DNA from 4 places in the Streptomyces sp. NPDC107500 genome. Region 4 is predicted to be linked to each of the others. Evidence: riboswitches for the same ligand, from Rfam matches in the RefSeq annotation. Region 4 holds a riboswitch; each other region holds the start of a gene.

Region 1 (4,186 bases), 210 kb from region 4:
GCGACCTGCATGTGGCTGCGGGCTGCCTCCAGACTGATGACGTCGGCGTCGAGGTCGTCGATGGCCTGGACGATGTCGCCGAACTCCGCGTAGCACATGTGGGTGTGGATCTGGGTGTCCGGACGCACCCCGCTCGTGCTGAGCCGGAACGCCTCGGTCGCCCACGCCAGATAGGCGGCGTGGTCGGCGGCCCTCAGGGGCAGGGTCTCGCGCAGCGCGGGCTCGTCCACCTGGATGACCGAGGTGCCGGCGGCCTGGAGGTCGTTCACCTCGTCGCGCAGGGCGAGGGCGACCTGGCGGGCGGTGTCGCCGAGCGGCTGGTCGTCGCGGACGAAGGACCAGGCGAGCATGGTGACGGGCCCGGTGAGCATGCCCTTGACCGGGCGATCGCTCAGGGACTGGGCGTAGTTCGTCCAGCGCACCGTCATCGGCTGCGGGCGGGAGATGTCACCGGCCAGGACCGGCGGACGGACGTAGCGGGTGCCGTACGACTGGACCCAGCCGTGCTGGGTGGCGAGGTAGCCGGTCAGCTGCTCGGCGAAGTACTGGACCATGTCGTTGCGCTCGGGCTCGCCGTGCACCAGGACGTCGATACCGGTCTTCTCCTGGAAGGAGATGACCTCCTGGATCTCCGACCGGATGCGCTCCTCGTAACCGGCCGCGTCCAGGCGCCCGGCGCGCAGGTCGGCGCGCGCGGTGCGCAGCTCGGTGGTCTGCGGGAACGAGCCGATGGTGGTGGTCGGCAGCAGGGGCAGCCCGAGGTGGGCGCGCTGCGCCGCGGCCCGTTCGGCGTACGGCTGGGAACGGCGGGTGTCGGCGCTGGTCACGGCCTCCGCACGGGAGCGGACGGCAGGGTCGCGGGTGATGGGTGAGGTGGCCCGGGAGGCGAGGTCGGCACGGTTGGCGGCGAGTTCGCCGGTGATGCTGTCGGTGCCCTGGGCGAGGCCCCTGGCGAGCGTGGCGATCTCGGAGGTCTTCTGCCGGGCGAACGCGAGCCAGCGCAGGATCTGCGGGTCGATGTCCCGCTCGAGGGACGCGTCCAGCGGGACGTGCAGCAGGGAGCAGGAGGCGGAGACGTCGACACGGTCGGCGAGCCCGAGAAGGGTGCCGAGTGTGGTCAGGGACTTCTGCAGATCGTTGATCCAGATGTTGCGGCCGTTGACCACACCGGCGACCAGGCGCTTGCCGGGCAGTCCACCGACGGCGGCGAGCGCGTCGAGGTTGGCGGCGGCGGCCTCGGTGAAGTCCAGCGCCAGCCCGTCCACCGGTGCCTTGGCCAGCATCGGCAGGGCGTCGCCGAGCCGGTCGAAGTACGAGGCGACCAGCAGCTTCGGACGGTCGGACAGGGCGCCGAGATCACGGTAGGCGCGCTCCGCCGCGTTCAGCTCGGCCGGGGTGCGGTCCTGCACCAGGGCGGGTTCGTCGAGCTGGACCCATTCGGCGCCGGCCGCACGCAGGTCGGCGAGGACCTCGGCGTACACGGGAAGCAGCCGGTCCAGGAGCGTGAGCGGCTCGAAGTCCGCGGGCACGCCGGGAGCGGGCTTGGCGAGCAGCAGGTACGTGACGGGGCCGACCAGGACCGGACGGGCGGTGAGGCCCTCGGCGAGAGCCTCCTTCAGCTCGGCGACCTGCTTGGTGGAGTCGGCCGTGAAGACGGTGCCGGGACCGAGTTCGGGGACGAGGTAGTGGTAGTTCGTGTCGAACCACTTGGTCATCTCCAGCGGCGCCACGTCCTGGGTGCCGCGGGCCATCGCGAAGTAGCCGTCCGTCGCGTCGGCGGCGACGGCGGCGCGGTGCCGTTCGGGGATCGCGCCGACCATGACCGTGGTGTCGAGGACGTGGTCGTAGTACGAGAAGTCACCGGTGGGCACCTCGTGGATGCCGGCGTCGGCGAGCTGCCGCCGGTTGTCGCGCCGGAGTTCGGCGGCGGTGGCGTGGAGGGCGTCGGCGTTGACGCGGCCCTTCCAGTAGCCCTCGATGGCCTTCTTCAGTTCACGGTTCTGACCCTGGCGGGGGTAGCCGTACACGGTGGCCCGTGCTGCCGCGGCTGCGGACTTCGCTGTCACGGAGATCTCCTTCGCGAGATGAGTCCCTGAGATCCCGGGGACGGAACGAGAGCGCGAAGGTCGTGGCCGGCCGGACGGTGACGACCCCGCGCGGCAAAGGCACGGCCGTTCCGTCTGGTGCACGCCGACCCGCCCTCGAGGTCACCGGGATGTCCGCGCGCGGAACGGTCCGCACGCGGGCAGTTGGCAGGTCTTCGGACTCGCGGGCACGCCCTCCGTCCGGAGGACACCTACTGGCCGTCGCTTCCCGGGCCCGGTACGTCGGACCCAGTGCGTATGACGGCGGTCGTTCCCGCTCACCGCTGCGGGGCAGTCCCGGATTCCCACCGGGTTCCCTCTTACGACACCCCGCCTGGCGGACGGGGCGAACCAGCTGCACCGTTCACCCTACCGGGGACCACCCCGGAATCGTCCGGACGCGTCCGGCATGCGGACGGTGCGACGGGACACGCCGTCGGCGGACTACTGCTGGGCCCAGGTGCTCCGGTCCTGCCCCGGCGCGTCGGCGTGCCGCGGGCAGGCCGTGTCGTGCGCCGAGCCCAGCGAGGTCCACCACACCTCGCAGCAGTCGCCGCCCACGGCGACCCGGGCGGCGGCGGGACGGGTGCACTCCTGGCCGTGCACGGCGCCGTCGGAGTGCCGCCAGAAGGCGCAGCAGGGGGCGAGAGGGACCGGCTGCCGGTGAGGCGGGCGGGCCAGGAGTTCGGCCCGGCGCGCCAGGACCGTCCGCCGCCGGTGCTCGGCTCCCTCCCGGGCCGCGCACCAGGCCATGACCGCCGCGGCGTAGAGACCGGGCAGGGCGAGCCAGGGGTGGTGGCTGCCCCCGTACCAGGCGGCGGCGAGCAGGAGAACGGCGGCGGCACGGCACCCGCGTGCGGTGCGCAGGCTCGGTGTCACAGGAGACTCCCGTGGTCGGCGACGGAGAAGGTCCTCAGGACCCCCGTATGCCCGCGGTTCGCGGACCTACGTCCACCAATCGCGCCGGTCCGCGCCCGGGCGGGGCCCGAGCCGCGTGGCGGGGCGGAAATTCCGTTGCGGGTGCCCGCCGGTGCCCCCGATTCTGCTCTCATGTCCACCGCCGACCTGCGGCCGGCCACCCTTGCCGACGCGCCCGCCATCACCCAGCTCCTCAACGAGATCGACCGGATCGAGATCGGCCGCCCCGAGACCGACCAGCACACCGTCGAGGCCGACCTGAAGCATCCCGAGACGGATCTGACCCGCGACTCGTGGCTCGCCTTCGACGGCGGCCGGCTGGTGGCCTACGGGCTGCTGTGGGACGAGTCCGGCGGCGAGCGCGTGGACATCGACCACTACGTGCTCCCCGACCACCAGGGCACCGGCCTGCGGCTGCTGGCCGCCATGGAGGACCGCGCCCTCGCCAAGGCACGGGCCAACGGGGCCGCTCGGGCCGTCGTCCACCTGCACCTCAACGCCCGGCCCACGACCGACACGGCGCTCCTCGCGGAACGGGGCTGGCGGGTCGTCCGGTCCCACCACGTCCTGCGCCGGGCGGTGGACCCGGCGGCCGACCTGCCGCCGCGGGCCCCGGCCGGGGTGGCCGTGCGCGCCTGCGCGACGGAGGCGGACCGTGTCCGGGTGCACGAGCTGTACCAGCAGGCGTTCGCCTCCCACTTCGACTTCCAGCCGCGTCCGTACCGGCTCTGGCTCAGCGACATCGACGCCGAGGGGCTCGACTGGTCCCTGGTGTGGATCGCCGCCACCGACGACCTGGGGGACGCCGGTTTCCTGCTGGCCCGGGACGACCGCGAGGCCATGGGCTGGATCCGCGCCCTCGGCGTGCTGGACGCGGCACGGGGGAGGGGCCTGGGCGGATTCCTCCTGCGGCACGCCTTCGCGCACTTCGCCGCGCGGGGCCGGGACACGGTGGGGCTCGGGGTCGACACGGCCAACGCCACCGGCGCTCCGCGCCTCTACGGCCGCAACGGCATGACCGTCCACTTCGCGGTCGACACCTGGGAGGCAGTCATCGGCTGACGCCCGGTGCGGCACCGGGCGGCGGTCCGCGGCGTCGGCCCGGCGCGTCAGACAACCATCGCGACCGTCACCGCGCCGAGCAGCGCCACGTACGTCCACGCGTGGGCGCGGTCCGGGATGCG
Region 2 (4,186 bases), on a different contig from region 4:
GCGGCTCGATGCACTCGTAGACGCCCGCGATGGAGGCGATGGTGGCGGTCGGCGCGATGGCGAGCAGCAGGGAGTTGCGCAGGCCGGTGGTGGCCATGCGCTCGCGCAGCGCCGCCCAGCGCTCCGGCCAGGTGGTCTCGACGCCGTAGTGGTCGGGGTGCAGCACGCCCCGCGCGGTACGGGTCTTCTCCCAGGCCGGCAGCGGGCCGTTGCGCTCGGCGAGGTCGGTGGACGTCTCGTACGCGGCGAGCATGATCCGCTCGGCGACGCGGGTGGAGAGGGCCTTCGCCTCGGGCGAGTCGAAGGGCAGGCGCAGCTGGAAGAAGACGTCCTGGAGGCCCATCGCGCCCAGGCCCACCGGGCGCCAGCGGGAGTTGGAGCGGCCCGCCTGCTCGGTCGGGTAGAAGTTGATGTCGACGACCCGGTCCAGGAAGGTGACGGCGGTGCGGACGGTGGCGTCCAGCCGCTCCCAGTCGATGTCGCCCTTCGCCACGTCGACGAAGGCGCCGAGGTTGACCGAGCCCAGGTTGCAGACCGCGGTCTCGCCGTCGTCCGTGACCTCCAGGATCTCCGTGCAGAGGTTGGAGGAGTGGATGACGTTGCCCGGCTCGGCCGTCTGGTTGGCGGTGCGGTTGGCGGTGTCCTTGAAGGTCATCCAGCCGTTGCCGGTCTGCGCGAGGGTGCGCATCATGCGGCCGTACAGCTCGCGGGCGGGCAGGGTCCTGCGGGCGAGCCCGGCTGCCTCGGCGGCGCGGTAGGCGGCGTCGAACTCCGCGCCGTACAGGTCGGTCAGCTCGGGCACGTCGGCGGGCGAGAACAGCGACCACTGGCCGTCGGCGTCCACGCGGCGCATGAACTCGTCCGGGATCCAGTGCGCCAGGTTCAGGTTGTGGGTGCGTCGGGCGTCCTCGCCGGTGTTGTCCCGCAGCTCCAGGAACTCCTCGATGTCCGCGTGCCAGGTCTCCAGGTAGACCGCCGCCGCGCCCTTGCGCCGGCCGCCCTGGTTCACGGCCGCCACCGAGGCGTCCAGCGTCTTCAGGAACGGGACGATGCCGTTGGAGTGCCCGTTGGTGCCGCGGATCAGGGAGCCGCGGGAGCGGACGCGGGAGTAGGCGATGCCGATGCCGCCGGCGTGCTTGGAGAGCCGGGCGACCTGGTGGAGGCGGTCGTAGAGGGAGTCCAGCTCGTCCTTGGGGGAGTCCAGGAGGTAGCAGGACGACATCTGGGCGTGCCGGGTGCCCGAGTTGAACAGGGTGGGGGAGGAGGGCAGGTAGTCGAGGCGGCTCATCAGGCCGTAGAGCGCGGTGACCTCGTCCACGGAGCGTGAGGTGTCGTCCTCGGCGAGGCCGGCGGCGACCCGCAGCATGAAGTGCTGGGGCGTCTCGACGACCTTGCGGGTGATCGGGTGCCGCAGCAGGTAGCGGCTGTGCAGGGTGCGCAGTCCGAAGTAGCCGAAGCGGTCGTCGGCGGCCCGGTCGATCGTCGCGTCCAGCCGGTCCGCGTGCTGCCGCACGAACTCGGCGGTGCGGTCGGCGATCAGGCCCTCGCGGTGGCCGGTGGCGACCGACTCGGTGAAGGACGTGACGCCCTGGGAGGCGGCCTCCGCGCGGATGGAGATGGTCAGCAGCCGGGCGGCGAGGCGGGAGTAGACCGGGTCCTCGGAGATGAGACCGGCCGCCGCCTCCGTGGCCAGCTCGCGCAGCTCGGCCTCGTCCGCGTGGGCGGACCGGCCGCGCAGCGCGGCGGCGGCGACCCGGCCGGGGTCGGCGTCGGGGAGGTCGGCGGTCAGCTCGGTCAGGGTCCGCAGCAGGGCGGCACCGGGTCCGTCGGACTCCTCGGTCACCGGCATCGCTGAAGTCGTCACCGGGGTCGCTGCGGCCGGATCGGCTGGCGCGATGGTCACGTGGGGGCACTCCCTCGCTCGGCACGGGGCCTGGCGGAGGGCAGGAGGCAGCACACGAGCGCACGCGGCGTCGCGTCCACCGGCCCACTCCACGAGGCCCGGACGTCATGGCACCCGGGCCGGGAGGCCGGGCGCACCGTCGGCAGGTCCTCGGACTGGACACGCGGGCACGGACGCCCGGGGGCGTACGGATGCACGCATGTACACCGTTGCGGGACAGTTCCGGATTCGCACCGGATTCCCCTGCGGCGACAGCGAGCACGAGCATACATCTTGTGCCGGGCTCCGCCAGCACCCCCAGATGTTGTGTCCGTGAGCGTGTCGGAGCGGTGTCAGAGCGTCAGTTCGTAGGCGAGCAGAGTGAGGTCGTCCAGCTCCGGCAGGGGGTTCCAGTCGCGGTCCGGGGAACGCGTGAAACCCAGGCGCGCGTAGATGCGGTGGGCGCTGTGCATGGTGCGCTGGGTGGACAGCACGACCCGCGCGCAGCCCGGCACGGACCGGGCGCGGTCGACGCAGGCCCGCACCAGTGCCTCGCCGGCGCCGCGTCCGCGCGCCTCGCGGGCGACGGCGAGCATGCGTATCTCGGCCTCGCCGGGCCGGGCGATGTCCGCCATCGGGCCGCCGCTGGGCACGAAGGTGACGCCGCCGAGTACCCCGCCGTCGGCCGCGGCGACCAGCACCTCGGCGGCGGCCGCCCGCTTGGCCACGGCGCGCAGCTCGTGGAGGTAGGCGTCGTCCCCGCCGAAGTCGAGGAGGCCGTCGCGCAGGTAGGCCTGTGCGGTGATCTCGCCGAGGGTGTCGTACTCCTCGGCCGTCGCCCGCCGGATCACGAAGTCCATGTCCCCGAGTGTGCCCGACGGGTACGACAGCGGGCCGCCGGATTTCTCCGGCGGCCCGCTGAGGAAGAAGACCTTCACCAGGACCTCTGGGAAGGCCTCTACGAAGGACCTAGTGCGAGGTGCCCGCCGTGGCCGGCGGCAGTTCGACCTCGACGCCCGGGTCGCCCGCGTCCGCCGTGTAGTCGCTCGGCTTGGTCTCGTCGACGCCGTCGGGCGCCTTGACCGCCCGCAGGACGAAGGTCAGGACCACGGTGACCAGGATGTTCAGCACGAAGGCGGTGAGACCGATGTAGCCGATCTCGCCGATGCCGGGGATCTCGTCGGAGGAGCCGCCGAAGTGCTTCTGCGTCGGCGAGGCCACACCGTACGCGGCGACCGTGCCGTAGACCATGCCGACCGCCCAGCCGCCGAGCAGCGCCCAGCGGTGGAACCAGCGGGTGAACAGGCCGCCCACCAGGGCAGGGAAGGTCTGGAGGATCCAGATGCCGCCGAGCAGCTGGAAGTTGATCGCGACCGTCTTGTCCATGCCGAGGACGAAGACCAGCGCGCCCACCTTCACCAGCAACGACACCAGCTTGGAGACCTTGGTCTCCTGGGCCGGGGTGGCGTCCGGCTTGATGAAGTCCTTGTAGATGTTGCGGGTGAAGAGGTTCGCCGCCGCGATCGACATGATCGCCGCCGGCACCAGCGCGCCGATGCCGATGGCCGCGAAGGCCACGCCCGCGAACCAGTCCGGGAACATGTTCTCGAACAGCTGCGGGATCGCCAGCTGCCCGTTCTCCACCTTGACGCCCGCCGCGATCGCCATGAAGCCCAGCAGCGCGAGCAGACCCAGCATCAGCGAGTACAGCGGCAGGATCGTGGTGTTGCGCCGGATCACCTCACGGCTGCGCGAGGACAGCGTCGCGGTGATCGAGTGCGGGTACATGAAGAGCGCCAGGGCCGAGCCGAGCGCCAGCGTGGCGTACGTCCACTGCCCGCCGTGGTTGGGCACCAGGCCGCCGTTGCCCGACGCGGTGAACTTGTCGTTCGCCGCGGCGAAGATGTCGTCGAAGCCGCCCAGCTTGATCGGGATGTAGATGATCGCCACCGCGATCACGATGTAGATCAGCGTGTCCTTGACGAACGCGATCAGCGCGGGCGCGCGCAGCCCCGACGAGTAGGTGTACGCCGCCAGCACGCCGAACGCGATCAGCAGCGGCAGGTCCTTGATGAACCAGTTGGTGTCCTCGCCGCCGCCGACGCCCATCACGTCGAGCACGGCCTGGATGCCGACCAGCTGGAGCGCGATGTACGGCATCGTCGCGAGGATGCCGGTGACGGCGACCGCCAGCGACAGCCCCTTCGAGCCGAACCGTCCGCGCACGAAGTCCGAGGTCGTCACGTAACCGTGCTTGTGCGAGACCGACCACAGGCGCGGCAGGAAGGTGAAGATCAGCGGGTA
Region 3 (4,186 bases), on a different contig from region 4:
TGGACATCAGCGGGACCGCGCAGACGGCGACCCGCAGCACGTCCTCGCCGACCGGCGGCGCGACCACGGACTCCCGCACCGTGCCGCGCAGCGAGACCCGCAGACCGTCCTCCTCGTCGATGCCGAGCCCGTGCCGGAAGGGCAGCACCCCGTACGTCCGCCGCCCGGTCAGGCCGTGCAGCATGTCGAGGCCGGGCTCCAGGAGCGACACGTCGCCGCGGAACTTGTTGACGAGGAACCCGGCGACCAGCGCCTGGTCCTCGGGCGAGAGCAGCGCCACCGTGCCGAAGAAGGAGGCGAAGACGCCCCCGCGGTCGATGTCGCCGACGATCAGCACGGGCAGCCCGGCGCCCCGCGCGATCCCCATGTTCACGATGTCGGTGCGGCGCAGGTTGATCTCGGCCGGGCTGCCCGCGCCCTCACAGATCACCGCGTCGTAGGTGCCGCGCAGCTCGGCCAGCGAGTCGAGCACCGTGCCGAGCAGCCGCTCCTGCCGCCCGCCGTGGTAGCCGCGGGCGGTCATCTCGCCGACGGGCCTGCCGAGCAGCACCACCTGGCTGCTGCGCTCGCCGCCGGGCTTGAGCAGCACCGGGTTCATCAGCGCGGTCGGCTCCACCCGGCAGGCCTGGGCCTGCATGGCCTGGGCCCGCCCGATCTCCGCCCCCTCGCGCGTCACGAAGGAGTTGAGCGACATGTTCTGCGCCTTGAAGGGCGCGACCTTCACGCCCTGGCGCACCAGCCAGCGGCAGATCCCGGCCGTGACGACGCTCTTGCCGGCGTCGGAGGTGGTGCCGGCGACGAGGAGTCCACCGTTCATGACGTACGTCCCTTCCTGACGGCCCCGCGCACCAGCAGCCGGGCGCCCACGCACGCGACGAGCGCCAGCCCTCCCACGCGCCGGGAGAGCCGTGCGGCCCGTTCGATGTCGCCGGAACCGGCCCGGACGGCGCGCCCCGACGCCCCGTTGAGCACGGGCCGGTGCTCGACCCGCCCGCCGTAGGAGAGCGTCCCGCCGAGCCGCACTCCGAGGGCGCCCGCGAAAGACGCCTCCACGGGACCGGCGTTGGGGCTCGGGTGGAGTCCGGCGTCCGCGCGCCAGGCCCGTACGGCGCCCCGCGGATCGCCGCCGGCCACTATGGCCAGCAGGGCGGTCAGGCGGGCGCCCGGCCAGCCCGCGAGGTCGTCGAGGCGGGCCGAGGCCCAGCCGTACCGCCGGTAGCGGGGCGACTTGTGGCCGACCATGGCGTCCAGGGTGTTCACCGCCCGGAAGCCGAGCAGCCCCGGCACTCCGCCGGCGGCACCCCACACCAGGGCACCCACCACGGCGTCCGAGGTGTTCTCGGCGACCGACTCCACGACCGCCCGCGCGATCCCGTCGGCGTCCAGCGACTGCGGGTCCCGCCCGCACAGGTGCGGCAGCCGCGCCCGGGCCGCCTCGACGTCCCCGGCCTCCAGGGCCCGGCCGATGGCGAGCGCCTCGCGCACCAGCGACGTACCGCCGACCACGGCCCAGGTGGCCGCGCCGGTCAGCGCGACCGAGGCGGCGGGGGAGCGGCGTACGGCGTGCGCGGCGGCCGAGCCCAGGGCGGTGGCGCCACCGGCGCACACCAGGGTGTGCAGCGCGCCCCAGCCCCGGTGGTCACGCCACAGCACCCGTTCCACGGCACCGGCGGCGCGGCCGAACGCGGCGACCGGATGTCCGCGGCGCGGGTCGCCGAGGAGGAGGTCACCGAGCAGCCCGGCGGCGGCGCCGTACGCGAAGACGCGTCCGGCACGCACGGGTTCAGCCGGTCACACGGGCAGGAGAGCACCTGGTACTGAACGTCGATCGGCAGCCGGGCATCGCGTCGCGTCCTCACTCAGGGTGTCCACGCCCTGGTTCGAAGAGTCCGGCGGTGAGAGTTCCTGGCTACCGGGGTCTGACCCCCGGTCACAGTGGCGGGACCGCGCCGGAATCGCACCGGGCTTCCTCTCCTGCCGCCGTAAGTGGCCCCGGAAGTCCACCACGGCGCGAGAACACCCGTCAACCTGGCGTTGACCTGCGGCGGGGGAGTGTGCCGAGCCCCACACACGGGTGGTGCGCGCCGGTACACGAAGGGGCGGGGCGCGCGACGGTCCGAGTCCGTCCCGCGCTCCGCCCCGGGGTGTGCCGTGGGTCAGGCGACGATCAGATAGATGCCGTACGCCACCGCCGCCGCGCAGGCCGCGAAGCACGCGTACGCGCCGGTGACCGCGAGGGCCGCGGAGCCGCCCGCGGCGGTGGCCCGCTCCTGGCGGGAGAGGCCGGCGATGCCGAGGGTGAACAGGCCCACCAGGGCCACGGTGGCCACGAGGCTGACGCCGAAGACGGAGCCCAGTGCTGCCCAGTCGATGCTCATGGGGGTTCGCTTCCTTCGTACCCGGGACGCGGGCTCAGACGGTGGTGGCGGCCGACGCGGGCCTGGCCTCGGACGGGTCGGCCGGCAGCTCCTCGGCCAGGTGCGCCGGGGGCGGGGAGACGGCGGCCATCGCCGTGGTGACCACACCGGCCGACTCGGGCTCGTGGGGGTCGACGACGTTGGTGTGGTCGACGACCTCGCGCCGGGAGATCTTCCAGATGGCGGCGCTGGAGGCGACCAGGAAGACCGCGACGCAGGCCGTGCCCCAGTCGCCCATGCGGCAGACCCACTCGGCGATCGCGGCGACCAGGGCCGCGGCCGGCAGCGTCAGACCCCAGGCGACGAACATCCGGGTGGCCGTGGACCAGCGCACCACGCCGCCCTTGCGGCCGAGGCCGGCGCCCATCACCGCACCGGAGACCGAGTGCGTGGTGGAGAGGGAGAAGCCGAGGTGGGAGGAGGCCAGGATGACCGTCGCGGCGCTGGTCTGGGCGGCGAAGCCCTGCTGCGGCTGGAGGTCGGTCAGGCCCTTGCCCATGGTGCGGATGATGCGCCAGCCGCCGAGGTAGGTGCCGAGCGCGATGGCGATGCCCGCGGAGAGGATGACCCACAGGGGCGGGTCGGAGTCGGGGGCGAGCGCGCCGCCGGCGACCAGGGCGAGAGTGATGATGCCCATCGTCTTCTGGGCGTCGTTGGTGCCGTGGGCCAGCGAGACCAGCCCGGCGGAGGCGATCTGCCCGGCGCGGTAGCCCTTGGCGGCGGCCTTGCCGTCGGCCCGGCGGCCGAGCCGGTAGGTCAGCCGCGCGCCCAGCAGCGCCGCGACACCGGCGACGATCGGGGCGGCGATCGCGGGGATCAGCACCTTGGTGACGAGCGCGTCGCCGTTGACGGCGCCGACGCCGGCCGAGGCGACCGCGGCACCGATCAGACCGCCCATCAGGGCGTGCGAGGAACTGGACGGGAGGCCGACCAGCCAGGTCAGCAGGTTCCAGAGGATCGCGCCGACCAGGGCGGCGAAGATGACCTCGGGACGGATGCCGGTCTCGTCGACGAGACCCTTGGAGATCGTGTTGGCGACCTCCACCGAGAGGAAGGCGCCTACAAGGTTGAGGACGGCGGACATCGCCACCGCCACCTTGGGCTTGAGCGCACCGGTCGAAATGGTCGTTGCCATCGCGTTCGCGGTGTCGTGGAAACCGTTCGTGAAATCAAACGCGAGTGCGGTTACCACCACAATCGCGAGGATCAGCGAGAAGCTTTCCATTTACCCAGGCAATCGTTCGAGGTCATTGGCTGGACGAACGTAGGTAACCATGGTGAACGGAAGATGAACTGGGCAGGGCGTCGCGGTGACCGGAAGCGGCGTCGCCGCCTCCCTCTGCGTGGCCGTCCCGGTGCTCTCCGGAGACGCCCCTGGCAGGATCACCGCCAGACCGGCCGGCGACCGGCCCGGAGAGGCGCGGGAGCGCTCGTGAGGAGACGGTGACTGTGACGTATTCGCGGGTCGGACGGGCTGCCGGCCCGGACGAGGAGCGGGCCTGGACGGACCTCGTCGCGGCGGCCCGGCGCACGGTCGCGGACGGGCTCGTGGTCGGTACCTCCGGCAATGTCTCGGTGCGCGTCGGCGACACGGTCCTCGTCACCCCTTCGGGTGTGCCGTACGACCGTCTGGCGCCGGGTGACGTGACCGGCGTCGCCCTCGACGGACGACAGGTGCTCGGCACCCTCCTCCCCACCAGCGAACTGCCCCTGCACCTCGCCGTGTACCGCGCGGACGACGCCGCCCGGGCCGTCGTCCACACCCACGC
Region 4 (4,186 bases):
GGCGCGGCGACGGTGCGTGCGGCGATGTCGGCCCAGATCAGGAAGACCGCTCCGGCGAGCGCGGCCGTGGGCAGCACCCTGCGGTGGTCGCCGCCGACGAACAGCCGTACCACGTGCGGGAGGATCAGGCCGACGAAGCCGATCGGGCCGGACGCCGCGACGAGTACGCCGGTGACCAGGGACAGCAGCACGAACATGCGGGCCCGGAAGCGGGCGACGTCCAGGCCCATCGTCGTCGCCGCCTCCTCACCGGCCAGCAGCAGGTTGAGGTTGCGGGCCTGCACCAGGAGCACGCCGATGCCCAGCAGCACCGCCAGTCCCGGCAACCACAGGGTCTGCCAGGTGACGCCGCCGAGACCGCCCAGGGTCCAGGCGAGCACCGCCCGGGCCTCGTTGCCGCGGTCGGTGGTGAGCAGCAGCAGGTCGAGGACGGCCGTGAGCACCGCCGCGACCGCCACCCCGGACAGGACCAGGCGCGTCGAGGTGATGCGCCCGCCGGTGCGGGCGGTGGCGTACACGAGCACCAGTGCGCCGAGGGCGCCGGCGAACGCGGCGGCGGACAGCGACAGGGGGCCGAGGAAGCCGACGCCGAAGACGATGACCGAGACCGCGCCGAGGGAGGCGCCGGAGGAGACGCCGAGCAGGTACGGCTCGGCGAGCGGGTTGCGGACCAGCGCCTGAAGGGCGGTGCCCACCATCGCGAGACCCGCACCGGTCACCGCTCCCAGCAGGACGCGCGGCGCCCGTACGTCGAGGACGATGGTCTCCCGCGCGCGGGACCAGTCCGGGTGGGTGAAGTCGGCGCCCAGGGCGTGCGTCACGATTCCCCACACCTGGCCGGGTGGCACCTGGACCGAGCCGATGGCCAGTCCGGCCGTCACGGACGCCAACAGCAGGGCCGCCAGCGCGAGTGACGTCCCCGCCATCGTCGTACGCCCCGCCCGGCGCGACCGGGCGGCCGAGGGATCCGGTTCGGCTACCGCCTTGGTGGCGGTGCCCGTCACCGGAAGCTCTCGCGGTGCAGTCCGCGGGCGAGGTCACCGACCGCGTACGCCGACCGGATGCCGACCAGGGTCGCGGTCAGCGGCAGGACGACGAACCGCTTGTTCCTGACGGCGGGGACGTCGGCGAGGGCCGGCTGGGAGAGCAGGAACTTCTTCTTCTGCTCGACGCTGCCGGCTCCGGCGTAGTCGTAGATCGCGATGACCTCGGGCCTGCGCTCGACGACCTGTTCCCAGGAGACGTCGCCGAACACCTCGTCGAGGTCGCCGAAGACGTTCTTGCCGCCGGCCAGCCGGATCAGGTCGGTGCCCAGGCCCTTGCCGCCCGCGGTGAAGGCGCTCTTGTCGCCGCTGTCGTAGACGAAGACCGGCACCTCCGGTTCGCCCTTCACCGCGGCGGACGCCTTGGCGACGCGGCTCTTCAGGTCCGCGATCAGCTTGTCGGCCCGGTCGGGGACGCCGAAGATGCTCGCGACGGTACGGATCTCGGCGTAGGTGTCCTTCATCGTCACCCTCTGCTTGCCGCAGTACTCGCGGTTGAGGTAGGTGTCGATGCCCGCGTCGGCGAAGGCCTTGCGGGAGCGGCCCTCGTTCTCGGCGAAGGCGCTGCCGTAGCCGCCGTAGACCAAGTCGGGCTCGGTGTCGAGGATCTTCTCGAACGACGGTTCCCGCTCGGCGAGTTCGGGTATCGCCTCGTAGTCCTTCCGCAGCTCCGGCAGGACGGCCGAGTCGGGGAAGGCGGTGCCGGCCATGCGGTCCTTCAGACCGAGCGCGAGCATCAGCTCCGCGGGGTGCTGATGGATGGTGACCACCCGGGACGGCGGCTTGTCGTACGTCGTCCTCACACCGCAGTTGTCGATGGTGACGGGGAATCCCGCGGGGGACGACGCCGATGCCGAACCGTCGTGGCCGGAGTCGTCGGCGCCGCCGGACGAGCCGCATCCGGCGGTCACCAGGGCCGCCGACAGGGCGAGCGCCGCGGCCGTGCCGCGCAGGCTCCGGCGGCGTCGGGCAGGGGAGAACAGGGCTGACACGTAAGCCTCCTGGGGAGTCCGCGCTCCTCGGATCGGGCCCGCGACAGGTCAGTGTCCTGACTCCCGGGCCTTCGGCCCCCGGCTGCCCGGCCGGTGGGCGCGGGGCAGGTCGAGGGCGTGACGCCCGGTCACAGTGGCGGGACCGTGCCGGATTCGCACCGGCTTCCTGTCTCCCGTCGCGGCTATGACCTGGCGATATTACGTTCCTTTGGGCAGGGCGCAAAGCGCGGGTGTTCAGCGGGCACGCGGTGCCCGTGCGCGGAGCGGGGCCCCGCTGACAGCTCCGGGGCCGGGATGCGAGGATGCCCGGAGCAATTGGGCGACGGCGGCCCGAGGAAGCCGGTGTGAATCCGGCGCGGTCCCGCCACTGTGATCGGCGAGCGAGCCCCCACACGACCACTGCCCGTACCGGGTGGGAAGGGGTGGGGCGAGCGACGACCCGAGAGCCAGGAGACTCACGCGGTCGCCTCCTCGACGGACCACCGGGGCGGATCTCCCCGGGGAGAGGGACGATGCCGTATGCCCGCCCACACCGGCCCGGCCGGAGCGACGCCCGGCGCACCCGCGGACCCGACGCCCGCCCGCGTCGTCGTCTGCCGGGACTGCTGCTGCGGCACCCCCAAGATCATCGGCGTCGATCACGCGGCGCAGACGGCGCGTCTGCGGGCCCTGGTGCCCGTGCGGGTGTCGGACTGCCTCGACGTGTGCGAACAGGCCAACGTGATCGTCGTCCAGCCCTCCGCGGCGGGCCGCGCCGCCGGCGCCCGTCCGGTCTGGCTGGGACTGGTCAACGACCCCGACGCCACCGAGGACATCGCCGACTGGGTCCGCGCCGGCGGCCCCGGTGTCGCACCGCGGCCCGACATCCTCGACCTGTACGCCATCACGCCCCCGCGCCGCGGCCCGGCCGCCTGACTCGGCGCTCACGAGGAGCGACCGGTGTCCCGAAACGTTCAGGCCTCACCCGCCGATGTCACCGCCGCCCTGCACGACGTGGCCGCCCTCGGGGGCTTCTTCGTCCTGCGCGTCGGCGGTGCGGATGCGGGCTGGCATCCGGTCGGCCACTCCTACGCGCGGGGTTTCACCGACCTCGCCGAGGCCGTCGCGCACCGCCACCGGGCGCCCGAAGCGCGGATTGGCGTGTCCATCGCCCACCTGGGTCACGCGGCACGCCTCTGGTCGCCCGCCCTGGCCTGCGTACTCCTGCACGGCATCGTCCTCGACCTGAGCCGGCTGGAGCGGGCCGACGACGGCCCGGCCCTGCGCATGCCCCGTCCCGCCGGCCTGCGCGGCAGGACGGCACGTCCGTCCGCCGCCCTCGCGGTGTACCGGCAGGTGACGGCCCACCTGGAAGCGCTGGCCGAAGGGCTCCGCGTCAAGGTCGCGCCACGGCTGCTGGACGGCAACGCCGCCTCGGCGCTCGTCGAGGCGGCCCGCGCGCTGCTGGCGGCGCACCCCGCGCTGCGCGAGCCGCTCACCGGCCTCACCACGGAGCTGCTGAACACCGGACGGCTCGTGGGCACTGGAGAGATCACCGGACCGGATCTCACGTTCCGGCGCCGTAGTTGCTGTCTCTACTACCGCGCGCCGAACGGCTCGAAGTGCGGCGACTGCTGCCTGGCGGACTGAGGGGGGGCGGTCAGGGGCCGTCCGGGTCGAGGGCGTTCAGGGACTGTTCGGTCCAGATGACCTTGCCCTGCGCGTGGTACCGGGTGCCCCAGCGCGTGGCGCACTGGGCGACGAGGAACAGGCCGCGGCCTCCCTCGTCGGTGGTGGCGGCCATGCGCAGGTGGGGTGCCGTGCTGCTGCCGTCGGAGACCTCGCAGATCAGGCTGCGGTCCAACAGCAGCCGGACGCGCACCGGTTCGGCCGCGTGCCGGATGGCGTTGGTGACCAGCTCGCTGAGGATCAGCTCGGTGGTGAACGCCGTCTCCTCGAGGCCCCACTCGGCGAGCCGGCGCGTCGCGTCGGCCCGGACGCCGGCGACGGCCGCGGGGTCGCGCGGCACGTGCCACTCGGCGACCCGGTCGGCGGGGAAGGCCCGGGTCCGGGCCACCAGGAGGACGATGTCGTCGTCGGGGCGGTCGGGGAGCAGCGCGTCCAGCAGCACGGCACAGGTCTCGTCCGGCGTCCGGTCCGCACCGGCGAGCC

What was found. Region 4 has a riboswitch for cobalamin ahead of ACZ67M_RS27630 ((2Fe-2S) ferredoxin domain-containing protein). Riboswitches for the same ligand answer to the same signal wherever they lie in the genome.
Region 1: linked by a shared signal. The riboswitch ahead of metE (5-methyltetrahydropteroyltriglutamate--homocysteine S-methyltransferase) and the one ahead of ACZ67M_RS27630 ((2Fe-2S) ferredoxin domain-containing protein) in region 4 are both predicted to bind cobalamin.
Region 2: linked by a shared signal. The riboswitch ahead of ACZ67M_RS12545 (ribonucleoside-diphosphate reductase subunit alpha) and the one ahead of ACZ67M_RS27630 ((2Fe-2S) ferredoxin domain-containing protein) in region 4 are both predicted to bind cobalamin.
Region 3: linked by a shared signal. The riboswitch ahead of ACZ67M_RS05865 (cobalamin biosynthesis protein) and the one ahead of ACZ67M_RS27630 ((2Fe-2S) ferredoxin domain-containing protein) in region 4 are both predicted to bind cobalamin.

Annotation. Positions count from the first base shown of each region.
Region 1 covers NZ_JBVJPF010000007.1:453,167-457,352, reverse strand. Annotated here, with positions in the region: gene metE (5-methyltetrahydropteroyltriglutamate--homocysteine S-methyltransferase) at 1-2,066, opposite strand, end outside; cobalamin riboswitch at 2,235-2,455, opposite strand; gene ACZ67M_RS28525 (hypothetical protein) at 2,529-2,963, opposite strand; gene ACZ67M_RS28520 (GNAT family N-acetyltransferase) at 3,135-4,064, shown strand; gene ACZ67M_RS28515 (TSUP family transporter) at 4,112-4,186, opposite strand, start outside.
Region 2 covers NZ_JBVJPF010000003.1:204,391-208,576, reverse strand. Annotated here, with positions in the region: gene ACZ67M_RS12545 (ribonucleoside-diphosphate reductase subunit alpha) at 1-1,903, opposite strand, end outside; cobalamin riboswitch at 2,028-2,171, opposite strand; gene ACZ67M_RS12540 (GNAT family N-acetyltransferase) at 2,236-2,742, opposite strand; gene mctP (monocarboxylate uptake permease MctP) at 2,852-4,186, opposite strand, start outside.
Region 3 covers NZ_JBVJPF010000001.1:1,317,586-1,321,771, forward strand. Annotated here, with positions in the region: gene ACZ67M_RS05860 (cobyric acid synthase) at 1-817, opposite strand, end outside; gene ACZ67M_RS05865 (cobalamin biosynthesis protein) at 814-1,779, opposite strand; cobalamin riboswitch at 1,881-2,020, opposite strand; gene ACZ67M_RS05870 (hypothetical protein) at 2,157-2,378, opposite strand; gene ACZ67M_RS05875 (inorganic phosphate transporter) at 2,413-3,642, opposite strand; gene ACZ67M_RS05880 (class II aldolase/adducin family protein) at 3,867-4,186, shown strand, end outside.
Region 4 covers NZ_JBVJPF010000007.1:247,144-251,329, reverse strand. Annotated here, with positions in the region: gene ACZ67M_RS27640 (FecCD family ABC transporter permease) at 1-1,004, opposite strand, end outside; gene ACZ67M_RS27635 (ABC transporter substrate-binding protein) at 1,001-2,035, opposite strand; cobalamin riboswitch at 2,065-2,243, opposite strand; cobalamin riboswitch at 2,368-2,492, shown strand; gene ACZ67M_RS27630 ((2Fe-2S) ferredoxin domain-containing protein) at 2,555-2,950, shown strand; gene ACZ67M_RS27625 ((2Fe-2S)-binding protein) at 2,975-3,664, shown strand; gene ACZ67M_RS27620 (SpoIIE family protein phosphatase) at 3,675-4,186, opposite strand, start outside.